3 regions of the Escherichia sp. HH091_1A genome follow, and region 1 is predicted to be linked to each of the others. Evidence: predicted binding sites of a transcription regulator. Region 1 holds the regulator's gene; each other region holds the start of a gene.

Region 1 (4,249 bases):
CGAAGCCGTTAGAAAACGCGGCGTTTTGATAAGCCTCAGTCGCCGTGCTGATAGAGCCCGCTGGCCAGACAATTGCCGCAACAGACAGGATGACCAGCGCGATAATTTTCAGCGGTGCCAGGAAGTTACCGACGGTATCCAGCAGTTTGCCCGGATAGAGCGAAACCAGAATAACGATAGCGAAATAGACCAGGCTGTAGATAAACAGCGGCAGCGCGGAGTCACCCGTCAGGGGCGCAATGCCCACTTCAAAGGAGACGGTGGCTGTACGCGGCGTGGCGAACAACGGCCCTACAGCCAGGTAGCAAACCGTTGCCAGCAGTACGCCAGCGACTTTACCAATTGGCGTGCTGAGGCTGTCAACACCACCGCCAACTTTCGCCAGCGCCACCACCGTTAATACCGGCAGGCCAACGGCAGTAATGAGGAAGCCGAATGCCGCAGTCCAGACGTGTTCGCCTGCCTGCAAGCCGACCATTGGAGGGAAAATGATGTTACCTGCGCCGACGAACAACGCAAATGTCATAAAGCCCAGAGCGATGATATCGCGCGATCTTAATTGATGGGTCATAAATCATACTGCCTGTGGATGTGGTGTTGTAACGTTAAATTTTTGTGCCAATCCCTGGGGATGATACAGCGGTATATTTAAACAATTTTAGCGGGAAATACTCCCAACCAGGCGCGGCGAAGAATAGTTTTTCGATTTACCGCGTGAATGCAGTCAGTATGACAGCACCTGAAGCGCAATTTAAACGCTTATAACGTTTTAAAGCAAGAAGGGATCTAAAAACCAGAGGTATATAGCGATAAGAAATCACCAACCAGTATAAAACACTATTTCCGTGAAAAAGACATGGCTAATCATGCGAACAAAAAATCACCAGCCGTTGTAAAATCTAACGCCCGTATTTTGACTGCAAAGAAAATAAGCCAGCATCAGCTGGCTTATGGCAATAAAAGATGACAAAGGCGGATTATTCGCTGTTTTTGGCAATTAAACGTTCCGGGATAACAAAACTGAAACGCGTACCTTTTCCCACCGTACTCTCAATATGCAGGCGACTTTCGTGATGATTCACCGCATGTTTCACGATCGCTAACCCTAATCCGCTACCGCCAGTTTGTCGGGAACGTGCTTTATCAACGCGATAAAAACGCTCGGTCAGGCGCGGAATATGCTCCGGTGCGATGCCCGGTCCATTATCTTCAACGCTAAATTCGGCACCGTGCGGCACTCGCTGCCAGCGTACGGTGATATGCGTACCTTCCGGCGTATGATTCACGGCGTTATAAACCAGGTTAGAAATCGCGCTGCGAAGTTGGTCTTCGTTGCCAGACACCTTGAGGTCGTTATCTATTTCAAAGGTAAATGTCTGTCTCTGCTGGCTCAGAGTCTGGGCCTCACGCTCAACGACCCGCAGCATCATCGGCACATCAACCTTTTCATTAAGCAACTGCGTTGGCGCGGCTTCTATTTTTGACAGCGTCAGTAACTGCTTCACCAGCCCTTCCATCCGCTGGGTCTGCTCGCGCATGGTGTGCAACGCTTTTTCACGTACCGCACCTTGCAGTGGTTGCTCATCCATCATCTCCAGGTAACCCTGTAACACTGTCAATGGCGTACGCAACTCATGGCTCACGTTGGCAAAAAAGTTACGCCGCGCCCCTTCCAGTTGATGCATTTGCGTGACATCACGCGCCACCATCAGCAACTGTTTGTGGGTATAAGGCATGACGCGAATTTCCAGATGCCGCCCGGTATTGAGCACCAGATTGAGCGGGCGAGAAAAATCACGCGTTTTCAGATATTGCGTAAACTCCGGATAACGCAGCAGATTAAGGATGTTCTGCCCATTATCTTCCGGCCAGCGCAAACCAAGAATTTGTTGCGCCAGACCATTACACCAGAAAATACCGCCCTCTTCCGTGGTCAGCACCACCGCATCAGGCAGCGACTCCGCGCCGCTACGAAAGCGTTTAATCAGATTGCCCAGTTCGCGGCGACGTTTTTTATTACGCAGCTGCATCTGGTGTAAGCCGTATAGCAGCGGTTCCCAGCTACCACGCCCCGGAGGCGGGGTCATACTGCGATCCACCCACAGCCACCATGAAAGGCGCAATAAATTCCAAAAATGCCAGATAAGCAGTCCTGTTACCGATGCCAGCAAAAACCAAGGCAGGTAACCAAAAAATGCACCCAGGATGAAAGCCGGGAGGCAGCAAAGTAGCAGCTCCAGCACCAGCCTTTTCCACGACAGCCGTTCCAGCACGTAAGATACTCCAGTTAAGAAATCATAAGCCCTGCTCTGCGTCCGATGAGCAAGGCGTTAAAAGCGGGTTGAAAAACGATATCCTGTACCGCGTACGGTCTGCACCATGCGGTCATGTCCGCCGGGCTCCAGTGCCTTACGCAGGCGACGAATGTGAACATCGACCGTGCGGTCTTCCACATATACGTTGGTTCCCCAGACGTGGTTTAACAGCTGCTCGCGGCTGTACACGCGCTCGGGATGTGTCATAAAAAAGTGCAGCAGTTTAAATTCTGTCGGCCCCATCTCCAGCGGTTCTTCGCCCGCCATCACCCGGTGAGATGTCGGGTCGAGACTGAGCCCCTGCATCTCGATCACCTCTTCCACCGCCATTGGCGAAATACGGCGCATTACCGCTTTGATTCGCGCCACCAGTTCCTTCGGCGAAAACGGCTTGGTGATATAGTCATCCGCACCGGTTTCAAGGCCGCGCACGCGATCTTCTTCTTCCCCTCTGGCGGTCAGCATCACCACTGGAATATCTCGGGTCATCGACTCGCGCTTGAGGTGTTTGATGAACTGGATACCGGAGCCGCCAGGTAACATCCAGTCAAGGAGAATTAAATCCGGCCAGGGTTCATTCAGTTGATTCACAGCACTGTCATAATCTTCCGCTTCGACCGGCTGAAAGCCATTTTGTTCGAGCACGAAGCAGACCATTTCGCGAATTGGAGCTTCATCTTCTACGACCAGAATACGTCTCGCCATGATTTGCCCTGTTGTAATAAATAGGTTGCGATCATTAATGCGACGTCATTATGCGTCAGATTTATGACAGATTTATGAAAAGCACGTCGCACATATCTTCAGGTAGTTGATTTCCGTGGCGCAGAAAAAAGCAAATGGCACATCTGTTTGGGTATAATCGCGCCCATGCTTTTTCGCCAGGGAATCGTTATGCGCATCCTTCACACCTCAGACTGGCATCTCGGCCAGAACTTCTACAGTAAAAGCCGCGAAGCTGAACACCAGGCCTTTCTTGACTGGCTGCTGGAAACAGTGCAAACCCATCAGGTGGATGCGATTATTGTTGCCGGTGATGTTTTCGATACCGGATCACCGCCCAGTTACGCCCGCACGTTATACAACCGTTTTGTTGTCAATTTACAGCAAACGGGCTGTCATCTGGTGGTACTGGCAGGAAACCATGACTCGGTCGCCACGCTGAATGAATCGCGCGATATCATGGCGTTCCTCAATACTACCGTGGTCGCCAGCGCCGGACATGCGCCGCAAATCTTGCCTCGTCGCGACGGGACGCCAGGCGCAGTGCTGTGCCCCATTCCTTTTTTACGCCCGCGTGACATTATTACCAGCCAGGCGGGGCTTAACGGTATTGAAAAACAACAACATTTGCTGGCGGCTATTACCGATTATTACCAACAACATTATGCCGATGCCTGCAAACTGCGCGGCGATCAGCCTCTGCCCATCATCGCCACGGGGCATTTAACGACCGTTGGTGCCAGCAAAAGTGACGCCGTGCGTGACATTTATATTGGCACGCTGGACGCCTTCCCGGCACAAAACTTTCCGCCAGCCGACTACATCGCGCTCGGGCATATTCACCGCGCACAGATTATTGGCGGCATGGAACATGTTCGCTATTGCGGTTCCCCCATTCCACTGAGTTTTGATGAATGCGAAAAAAGTAAATATGTCCATCTGGTGACATTTTCAAACGGCAAATTAGAGAGCGTGGAAAACCTGAGCGTGCCGATAACGCAACCGATGGCGGTACTGAAAGGCGATCTGGCGTCGATTACCGAACAGCTGGAACAGTGGCGCGATGTATCACAGGAACCACCTGTCTGGCTGGATATCGAAATCATTACTGATGAGTATCTGCATGATATTCAGCGCAAAATCCAGGCATTAACTGAATCACTGCCTGTCGAAGTATTGCTGGTACGCCGCAGCCGTGAACAGCGCGAGCG
Region 2 (4,249 bases), 470 kb from region 1:
GCACATTATGAGCAACATGCGGATCTACAGCGCCAGAGTGCTGATGTCTTACTGGCAATGCTCCCACAGCGTAAATACACCCACGTACTGGATGCGGGTTGTGGACCAGGCTGGATGAGCCGCCACTGGCGTGAACGTCACGCGCAGGTGACGGCGTTAGATCTTTCGCCGCCAATGCTTGTTCAGGCACGCCAGAAGGATGCCGCAGACCATTATCTGGCGGGAGATATCGAATCCCTGCCGTTAGCGACTGCAACCTTCGATCTTGCATGGAGCAATCTCGCGGTGCAGTGGTGCGGTAATTTATCCACGGCACTTCGCGAGCTGTGTCGCGTGGTGCGCCCCGGAGGCGTGGTCGCGTTTACCACGCTGGTGCAGGGATCGCTCCCTGAATTGCATCAGGCGTGGCAGGCGGTGGACGAGCGCCCGCATGCTAATCGTTTTTTACCGCCAGATGAAATCGAACAGTCGCTGAACAGCGTGCATTATCAACATCATATTCAGCCCATCACGCTGTGGTTTGCTGATGCGCTCAGTGCCATGCGTTCGCTGAAAGGCATCGGTGCCACGCATCTTCATGAAGGGCGCTACCCACGAATATTAACGCGTTCGCAGTTGCAGCGATTGCAACTGGCCTGGCCGCAACAACAGGGGCGATATCCTCTGACGTATCATCTTTTTTTGGGAGTGATTGCTCGTGAGTAAACGTTATTTTGTCACCGGAACGGATACCGAAGTGGGGAAAACTGTCGCCAGTTGTGCACTTTTACAAGCCGCGAAGGCAGCAGGTTATCGGACGGCAGGTTATAAACCGGTCGCCTCTGGCAGCGAAAAGACCCCGGAAGGCTTACGTAATAGTGACGCGCTGGCGTTACAGCACAACAGCAGCCTGCAGCTGGATTACGCAACGGTAAATCCTTACACCTTCGCAGAACCCACTTCACCGCACATCATCAGCGCGCAAGAGGGCAGGCCGATAGAATCATTGGTGATGAGCGACGGATTACGCGCGCTTGAACAACAGGCTGACTGGGTGTTAGTGGAAGGTGCTGGCGGCTGGTTTACGCCGCTTTCTGACACTTTCACTTTTGCGGATTGGGTAACACAGGAACAACTGCCGGTGATACTGGTAGTTGGTGTGAAACTCGGCTGTATTAATCACGCGATGTTGACGGCACAGGCAATACAACACGCCGGACTCACTCTGGCGGGTTGGGTGGCGAATGATGTCACGCCTCCTGGAAAACGTCACGCTGAATATATGACCACGCTCACCCGCATGATTCCCGCGCCGCTGCTGGGCGAAATTCCCTGGCTTGCAGAAAATCCAGAAAATGCGGCAACCGGAAAGTACATAAACCTTGCCTTGTTGTAGCCATCCTGTATTTGGTTAAATTGCGAGCGAGATCGCGTCTTCGGTTGACTGCAATTTAACCAATTAAATTCTAAAATAATCACGAAAAAAATTTTACTTCCGCATCATGCGGTGAATGTGGGAATTGCCCAGGCGGCGGGGGATAGGGGCTGCAGACAGTTATCCACTATTCCTGTGGATAACCATGTGTATTAGAGTTAGAAAACACGAGGCAAGCGAGAGAATACGCGGCTTGCACGCGAATTGGCGTTAAAGACGGCTCAAAGAAATATCTTTTATTTTTTAACTGGTTAGATAATTGCAATGGCAGTCACTGAAGAGGCATCTCTTGCCATAAAACTGTCATCACTCATCTTGACAAATGTTAAAAAAGCCGTTGCTTTGGGGATAACCCCGTAAGGCCGGAGTTTTATCTCGCCACAGAGTAAATTTTGCTCATGATTGACAGCGGAGTTTACGCTGTAACAGAAATATTATGGTGGGGAACTGTTTTTTTATCCAGTATAATTTGTTGGCATAATTAAGTACGACGAGTAAAATTACATACCTGCCCGCCCAACTCCTTCAGGTAGCGACTCATGAGTAAACCGTTCAAACTGAATTCCGCTTTTAAACCTTCTGGCGATCAGCCAGAGGCGATTCGACGTCTCGAAGAGGGGCTGGAAGATGGCCTGGCGCACCAGACGTTACTCGGTGTAACTGGCTCCGGGAAAACCTTCACCATCGCCAATGTCATTGCTGACCTTCAGCGCCCAACCATGGTACTGGCGCCCAACAAAACGCTGGCGGCCCAACTGTACGGCGAAATGAAAGAGTTCTTCCCGGAAAACGCGGTGGAATATTTCGTCTCATACTACGACTACTATCAGCCGGAAGCCTATGTACCGAGTTCCGACACCTTCATTGAGAAAGATGCCTCGGTAAACGAACATATCGAGCAGATGCGTTTGTCCGCCACCAAAGCGATGCTGGAGCGGCGTGATGTGGTTGTGGTGGCATCGGTTTCCGCGATTTATGGTCTGGGCGATCCTGATTTATATCTCAAGATGATGCTCCATCTTACGGTTGGTATGATTATCGATCAGCGCGCGATCCTGCGTCGACTGGCGGAGCTGCAATACACCCGGAATGATCAAGCCTTCCAGCGCGGTACTTTCCGCGTTCGTGGTGAGGTGATTGATATCTTCCCGGCAGAATCGGATGACATTGCACTTCGCGTGGAACTGTTTGACGAGGAAGTGGAACGATTGTCGTTATTTGATCCGCTAACCGGGCAGATTGTTTCCACCATTCCACGTTTTACCATCTACCCGAAAACGCACTACGTCACGCCGCGCGAGCGCATCGTACAGGCGATGGAAGAGATCAAAGAAGAACTGGCCGCCAGACGCAAAGTGCTGTTGGAGAATAACAAACTGCTGGAAGAGCAGCGGCTGACCCAGCGTACCCAGTTTGATCTGGAGATGATGAACGAACTGGGATATTGCTCGGGGATTGAAAACTACTCGCGCTTCCTCTCCGGCCGTGGACCAGGTGAGCCACCGCCGACGCTGTTTGATTACCTGCCTGCCGATGGGTTGCTGGTCGTCGATGAATCTCACGTCACCATTCCACAAATTGGCGGTATGTATCGCGGTGACCGGGCGCGTAAAGAGACGCTGGTGGAGTACGGTTTCCGCCTACCATCAGCGCTGGATAACCGTCCGCTGAAGTTTGAAGAGTTCGAAGCATTAGCGCCGCAAACCATCTATGTTTCGGCGACGCCGGGTAATTACGAGCTGGAAAAATCCGGTGGTGATGTGGTGGATCAGGTCGTACGTCCAACCGGATTGCTTGACCCGATTATCGAAGTGCGACCGGTGGCAACACAGGTTGATGATCTTCTTTCGGAGATTCGCCAGCGAGCGGCAATTAACGAGCGTGTACTGGTCACAACTCTGACCAAGCGGATGGCGGAAGATCTTACGGAATATCTCGAAGAACACGGCGAGCGTGTGCGTTATCTTCACTCAGATATCGATACCGTCGAGCGCATGGAAATCATCCGCGACTTGCGTCTGGGTGAGTTCGACGTGCTGGTAGGGATCAACTTACTGCGCGAAGGTCTGGATATGCCGGAAGTTTCGCTGGTGGCGATCCTCGACGCCGACAAAGAAGGCTTCCTGCGTTCTGAACGTTCGTTGATCCAGACCATTGGTCGTGCGGCACGTAACGTTAACGGTAAAGCGATTCTCTACGGCGATAAGATCACCCCATCAATGGCGAAAGCGATTGGCGAAACCGAACGTCGCCGCGAGAAACAGCAACGCTACAACGAAGAGCACGGCATTACGCCACAAGGATTAAACAAGAAAGTGGTCGATATCCTGGCGCTGGGGCAGAACATTGCCAAAACCAAAGCGAAGGGCAGAGGAAAATCACGACCGATTGTTGAGCCGGATAATGTGCCGATGGATATGTCGCCGAAGGCGTTGCAGCAGAAAATCCATGAACTGGAAGGGCTGATGATGCAACACGCGCAAAATCTGGAGTTCGAAGAAGCGGCGCAAATTCGTGACCAGTTGCATCAGCTACGTGAGTTGTTCATTGCGGCTTCGTGATGTTGGAGATGGGAAAATGCTCGGTTTCGCTTGTTATGTTCAAAAGCAGTTAACATGCATAGTGCAGTTACACTGGTGAAAAAGGAAGCGTACCAGAGTTGCAAGCGGCTCTGGTACGTTGATGTGCTAAACTAAAACTCATTACTTATTTACGTTATTCATAAAATTTGGCATGTTTTGAATGGTTGCGTTAATACAGAAAGATTTCTTTTTGTTCTCTGGGAAGTAGGATTTTCTGTATTTATTTTCTCTATGACGTCAATCAAGGCATTTG
Region 3 (4,249 bases), 590 kb from region 1:
AATAGGACGGCTGGCGTTATTGCCGTATGCTTTGGCGGTAATCACCAGGTCAAATTTCTTCGGCAGCGGATGCTTGTACTCGATTTTTACTTCGTCGCCCAGCTGTGCGTTGGACCAGCGGCCCCACGACTCCGGACGAGAAATCCCGCTAAACTGTTTCACCTCTTCTGGCGCACCGGCGACGTTAAAGATGAAACTGTCGGCTTTGTAGCGAATATCGTTATCAATAATCTTCAGCGTATCGACATTGCCTTTGTAACGCGCCATGTCGATGACCGTATCTTTAAATGCCGTTTTGCCCTTCCATGTTGTTTTATCAACATGCTGGACAATTTGCTGACCGCCAAGCTGCCCTTGCGAGACACACCAGTCGGTGGAAAGTGCCAGTTCCGGAGCCCAGAGTTGTGCCATCTTATAGCAACGGTCAACCCAGACGAAATTGTCGCGTGGAGCGAAATCGGCCAGCTGGAAACGCAGCGGTGCTGAGTATTCACTTTCCGGCAGCGGTTCTACGCGCTTGTCTGAAACCCGCAACAGCAGCGGCAAACGGAAATGGCTACCCGAGAAGGCAATCATGTTTTTCTGCTGGTCGATGGTGAACTCTTTCATCTCTTTAGGGAATTTCCACAGGCGGATGATATCTGGCTTCCACGCCAATGTTTTCTCTTTGATATTGAGGAAGATTTCCGACATCGACTGCCCGGATAAACTGCTACGACCAAGTCCGAGATAGTTATCGCCACCGAGAATGTCCAGCACCGTCGCGCCGTTATCCATCGTATTACGCTTCACCGCCAGTGTTTCTTGCTGCGGCTTGTCGCCACGAATGACGAAAAACAGATTATTGCGATCTTGCTTATTGAGGTATTTCCACGCCGTGTTGTTCATCGCTAAATGGTCAGACGAGACGACGATAACGGTATCCTTAAACCACGGTGATGCTTTGATTTTGTTGATAAACGTTGCGATGTTCTCCTGGCTGCAACTTACCGCACTGAATGACTGATTTGGCTTACCGTCAAAATCATATTTTTTGCGGTTACAGGTGCGCGAGATAAAACCATCCGGGTGATGGGTATCGACCGTCAGGGTAAACAGTGAGAATCGCTGGCCAGAGCGGGAAAGCTCTTCAAACTTTTTCCACGCTTCATCCAGCACGGTATCGTCGTAGAATCCCCAGTCGTTGCGATAGTGTGGGTCTGCCACCACGCTTTTCAGCTCTTCTGAGCCATATAAATGGTCGAAGCCGTGCGACTTCAGGAACACATCTTTACCGGCAAAACGCAGATTCGCGCCCTGCACGAAATAGTTCTGATAACCCGAGTTCTTCAGGATATCGCCCAGGCAGATGTTCTGTGGGAAGAAGCTGGAAACAGAAGCGGAGGCGTTGCCTTCAAAGGGGGCAAACAGCGGTATGCCGCACTGAGAAGCCACCATGCCCGCAATCGTGTAATCCGTTCCTGGCAGCTGCTGCGTGTGGCTGAAATCCAGGCCTTCATTTTTCAACGCGCCCAGTTCAGGCGTGAGATCCGGGAAAGCTTCGTTATCAAAATAGGTTCGCTCGAGACTTTCGCCGTAGATATAAACCAGGTTGAGTTTCGGGTCAGGGATAGTTTTCGACGGCTCTTTATAATAAGCCGCAAAGTCCGGGTCGCCGTCGCGTGACTGGGATTTCACCAGTTCCGTTATCTGACGAAATGCCGGGCTGGCATCCACTGAACCCAGCGCCAGTAAGAGTGCCAGCAGGCTGTAACCAAAATGGTGCGGATGATGACGACGACGGCGCAGGATCCAGCCCAGAGCACCGAACACCGCCGTCAGCCCCAGCACAATGCCGATACCCGGAAGAATGTATTTGCTGACGCCAGCACCGGTCAGGCTGTTGGTTAAGGTATAGAGGACCGCGTCGTTAATACCATCGCCAGTAAAATAGTCGCTGGCAAACAGGGTGATATTTAAAACGACAAATAGCCCCAGCACCGTTAACGTGGCTGCAAACCACCAGGTGTTACGTCCCGCTTTCCATGCGTAAATCAGCACAGAGGCGAGAAAAAGGGCGAAAGAGAGTAGTTCTGACAACGGGCGATCCTCACTAAACCGGGCCGTTTAGCCAACGTTTAAGCTTTTTGAGAAGCACAATGTAATGGCGTCGCCATATTGCTGCAATTCTAGTGTCAAAAAAATGCGATGTTGTTAGGAATTAGTTTATAAACAGACTTTTTTGATTATGGTCGCTTCCCGTGTAACAGGGGGAAAACCGTACAGGAGCAGGGAAAAGGGCAGGAGAGAGCCGCGTCAGCCGGGTAACAGCTAAAACGCGGCGTTTCGCGGATCAGGAAATGAAGTTTAGCCCCTGCTTTAACACCAGATCGCAGGCTTTGGTTTTCACCTTTTCTGCCAGCGGAGTCGTTCCGATGTTATCCAGATTGAGTTGCTGACCATCTTTGGTTTTCAGCAAACCCTGAATGCCATCCAGATAGTTGGTGTCTTCTTTTTGCTCTTCACTGTTCAGGCCCAGCTTTTCCAGCACCTGGTTCTTGATGTTTTCGGCATCGGTTACCGAAGCTAGCTTTTGCTTGGCGCAGTATTGCAGTATGCCTGCGGCATTGTTCATGTTATCTGCGCTTAAGGCCTGGTTCCCGCTGCTAAGCAAGCTAGTTAATGAAGCGAGCGACCAACCGCCTTCTTGTGTCGTGCTGTTTTGGTTGCCAAGTTCGCTGGCGGCGCTGGAGAGCGCATCTTTCCAGGATGCAGCATGCACCCCGGTGGAAATTAATGCGCTGGCAGCAATGGCACAGCACAGAAGATGTTTAATAGTTTTCATCATCATTACTCAAGGTGGAATTGTGTCGCAGTATACCGCCAGAAATTGGGATTAATACTCTTTACCCGTTACCCGGCTACGGTAGCTATCCCAGTTGAAGATCACCCACAAACTGTTGCCCAGGCGCATACGATCCATCACGCGTTCGCCCAGCAACTTGGTCATCTCTTCCATATTACTGTTGGTCAGCATCCCGGTTGGGCGTTTGGAAGAAGAGCGGCGATCGACGATCTGGTTGATGATCACTTTTTCGTATTTCGATTCGGTCTGCACACCGATCTCATCGATCACCAGCAGATCAACGTTGCTCAGATCGTTAAGCAGTTGTTCTTCGCTGGTACCTCTATTCCTGAAGGTATCTTTCATCGCCGACATAATATCGGCCACGGTGATGATCAATACGGATTTACCGCGTAGCAGTAGCTCGTTGCAGATTGCCGCCGCCAGATGGTTTTTGCCGGTTCCTGGCTTGCCAGAAAAGATGAAGCTGGCGATGTTGCCGTCAAACTCTTCGACATACTGGCGCGCTTTGCTTAACGCATTCATCTGCCCTTCACACTCAACGCGATAGTTCTCAAAGGAGCAGTTCTGATGCAGTGGACGAATACCGGAGCGGTTAAAGGTGCGCTGCATTTTCATCGCCCGGTTTTCACGTTCGAGAGCGGCGGAGCGGATTGCCCCTTGTTCTTTCTGCCAGGCCAGCAGTTCTTCGCCCGTTTTGAATGCGGGTTTGATATGGGCAGGCATCATTTTTTGCAGGCGTTGCATCAGGTCGCCAACGTTTTTCATCGTTACCCTCTGAATCCTGGTGGAATTTGGCTGTCAGGTTCGCTGACCGTGTTCACATCTCGTTTCGGCAGTCCGCCGTTGCTGGCACGACCGATTTGCAGGCTGCGCGCCAGTTTTTGTTGCCACTGTACATGGTGAAAGACTTTACCTTCCGCCTGCCAGTAGGCAATGAATGAGGCCAGTTCTTCGGTGGTCACCGGCTCTTTTAGCGCCACGCCCCATAGCGCCGCCAGGCGGATAAAGTCGGCATCGGGTTGCCAGTCCGGATACATGGCGAATTTCCCCATGGGTACAGCAACGGGAGCGGCTTGCGGTTCCTGATAGAGTTGATCGTCCAGAGCGACATCGCTTCCCGGACGCGCCAGCTTTTCTTCCAGCGCCAGCAGTTCAGCCAGGCGCGCAGGCGTGACGGCATAAAACGCCGGGGCATTGTTAGCAAATACGGCAACCACACCGCCTTCAGCTTTTGCCAGAACGGTTTGGTGATCGTGTACCAGGGCGTCAATACCAACGACGTCCGGGGTCAAAACTCTGGAAGACATACTGTTTCTCAAATATGGAACGATGAACGAGAAGGGAGATAACTTTTATAGTAACACACGGAGGAGAGGAGGCTGTCTCTCATCCGCGTGCTTT

What was found. The regulator PhoB, encoded in region 1, activates phosphate uptake and scavenging genes when phosphate is short. The targets are predictions, from matches to a motif close to CTGTCATAAAACTGNCNNAT.
Region 2: uvrB (excinuclease ABC subunit UvrB) is a predicted target of PhoB. The motif match lies at 1,704-1,723, and genes of this name have one in related genera.
Region 3: opgB (phosphatidylglycerol--membrane-oligosaccharide glycerophosphotransferase) is a predicted target of PhoB. The motif match lies at 2,172-2,191, and genes of this name have one in related genera.

What each region holds. Positions count from the first base shown of each region.
Region 1 is NZ_AP025747.1:491,271-495,519, reverse strand. Features, by position in the region: gene brnQ (branched-chain amino acid transporter carrier protein BrnQ) at 1-571, opposite strand, end outside; gene phoR (phosphate regulon sensor histidine kinase PhoR) at 978-2,273, opposite strand; gene phoB (phosphate response regulator transcription factor PhoB) at 2,331-3,020, opposite strand; gene sbcD (exonuclease subunit SbcD) at 3,210-4,249, shown strand, end outside.
Region 2 is NZ_AP025747.1:960,065-964,313, forward strand. Features, by position in the region: gene bioC (malonyl-ACP O-methyltransferase BioC) at 1-705, shown strand, start outside; gene bioD (dethiobiotin synthase) at 698-1,375, shown strand; gene uvrB (excinuclease ABC subunit UvrB) at 1,954-3,975, shown strand; gene QUF14_RS04600 (hypothetical protein) at 4,134-4,249, opposite strand, start outside.
Region 3 is NZ_AP025747.1:5,356,557-5,360,805, forward strand. Features, by position in the region: gene opgB (phosphatidylglycerol--membrane-oligosaccharide glycerophosphotransferase) at 1-2,079, opposite strand, end outside; gene yjjA (DUF2501 domain-containing protein YjjA) at 2,333-2,827, opposite strand; gene dnaC (replicative helicase loader DnaC) at 2,876-3,613, opposite strand; gene dnaT (primosomal protein DnaT) at 3,616-4,155, opposite strand.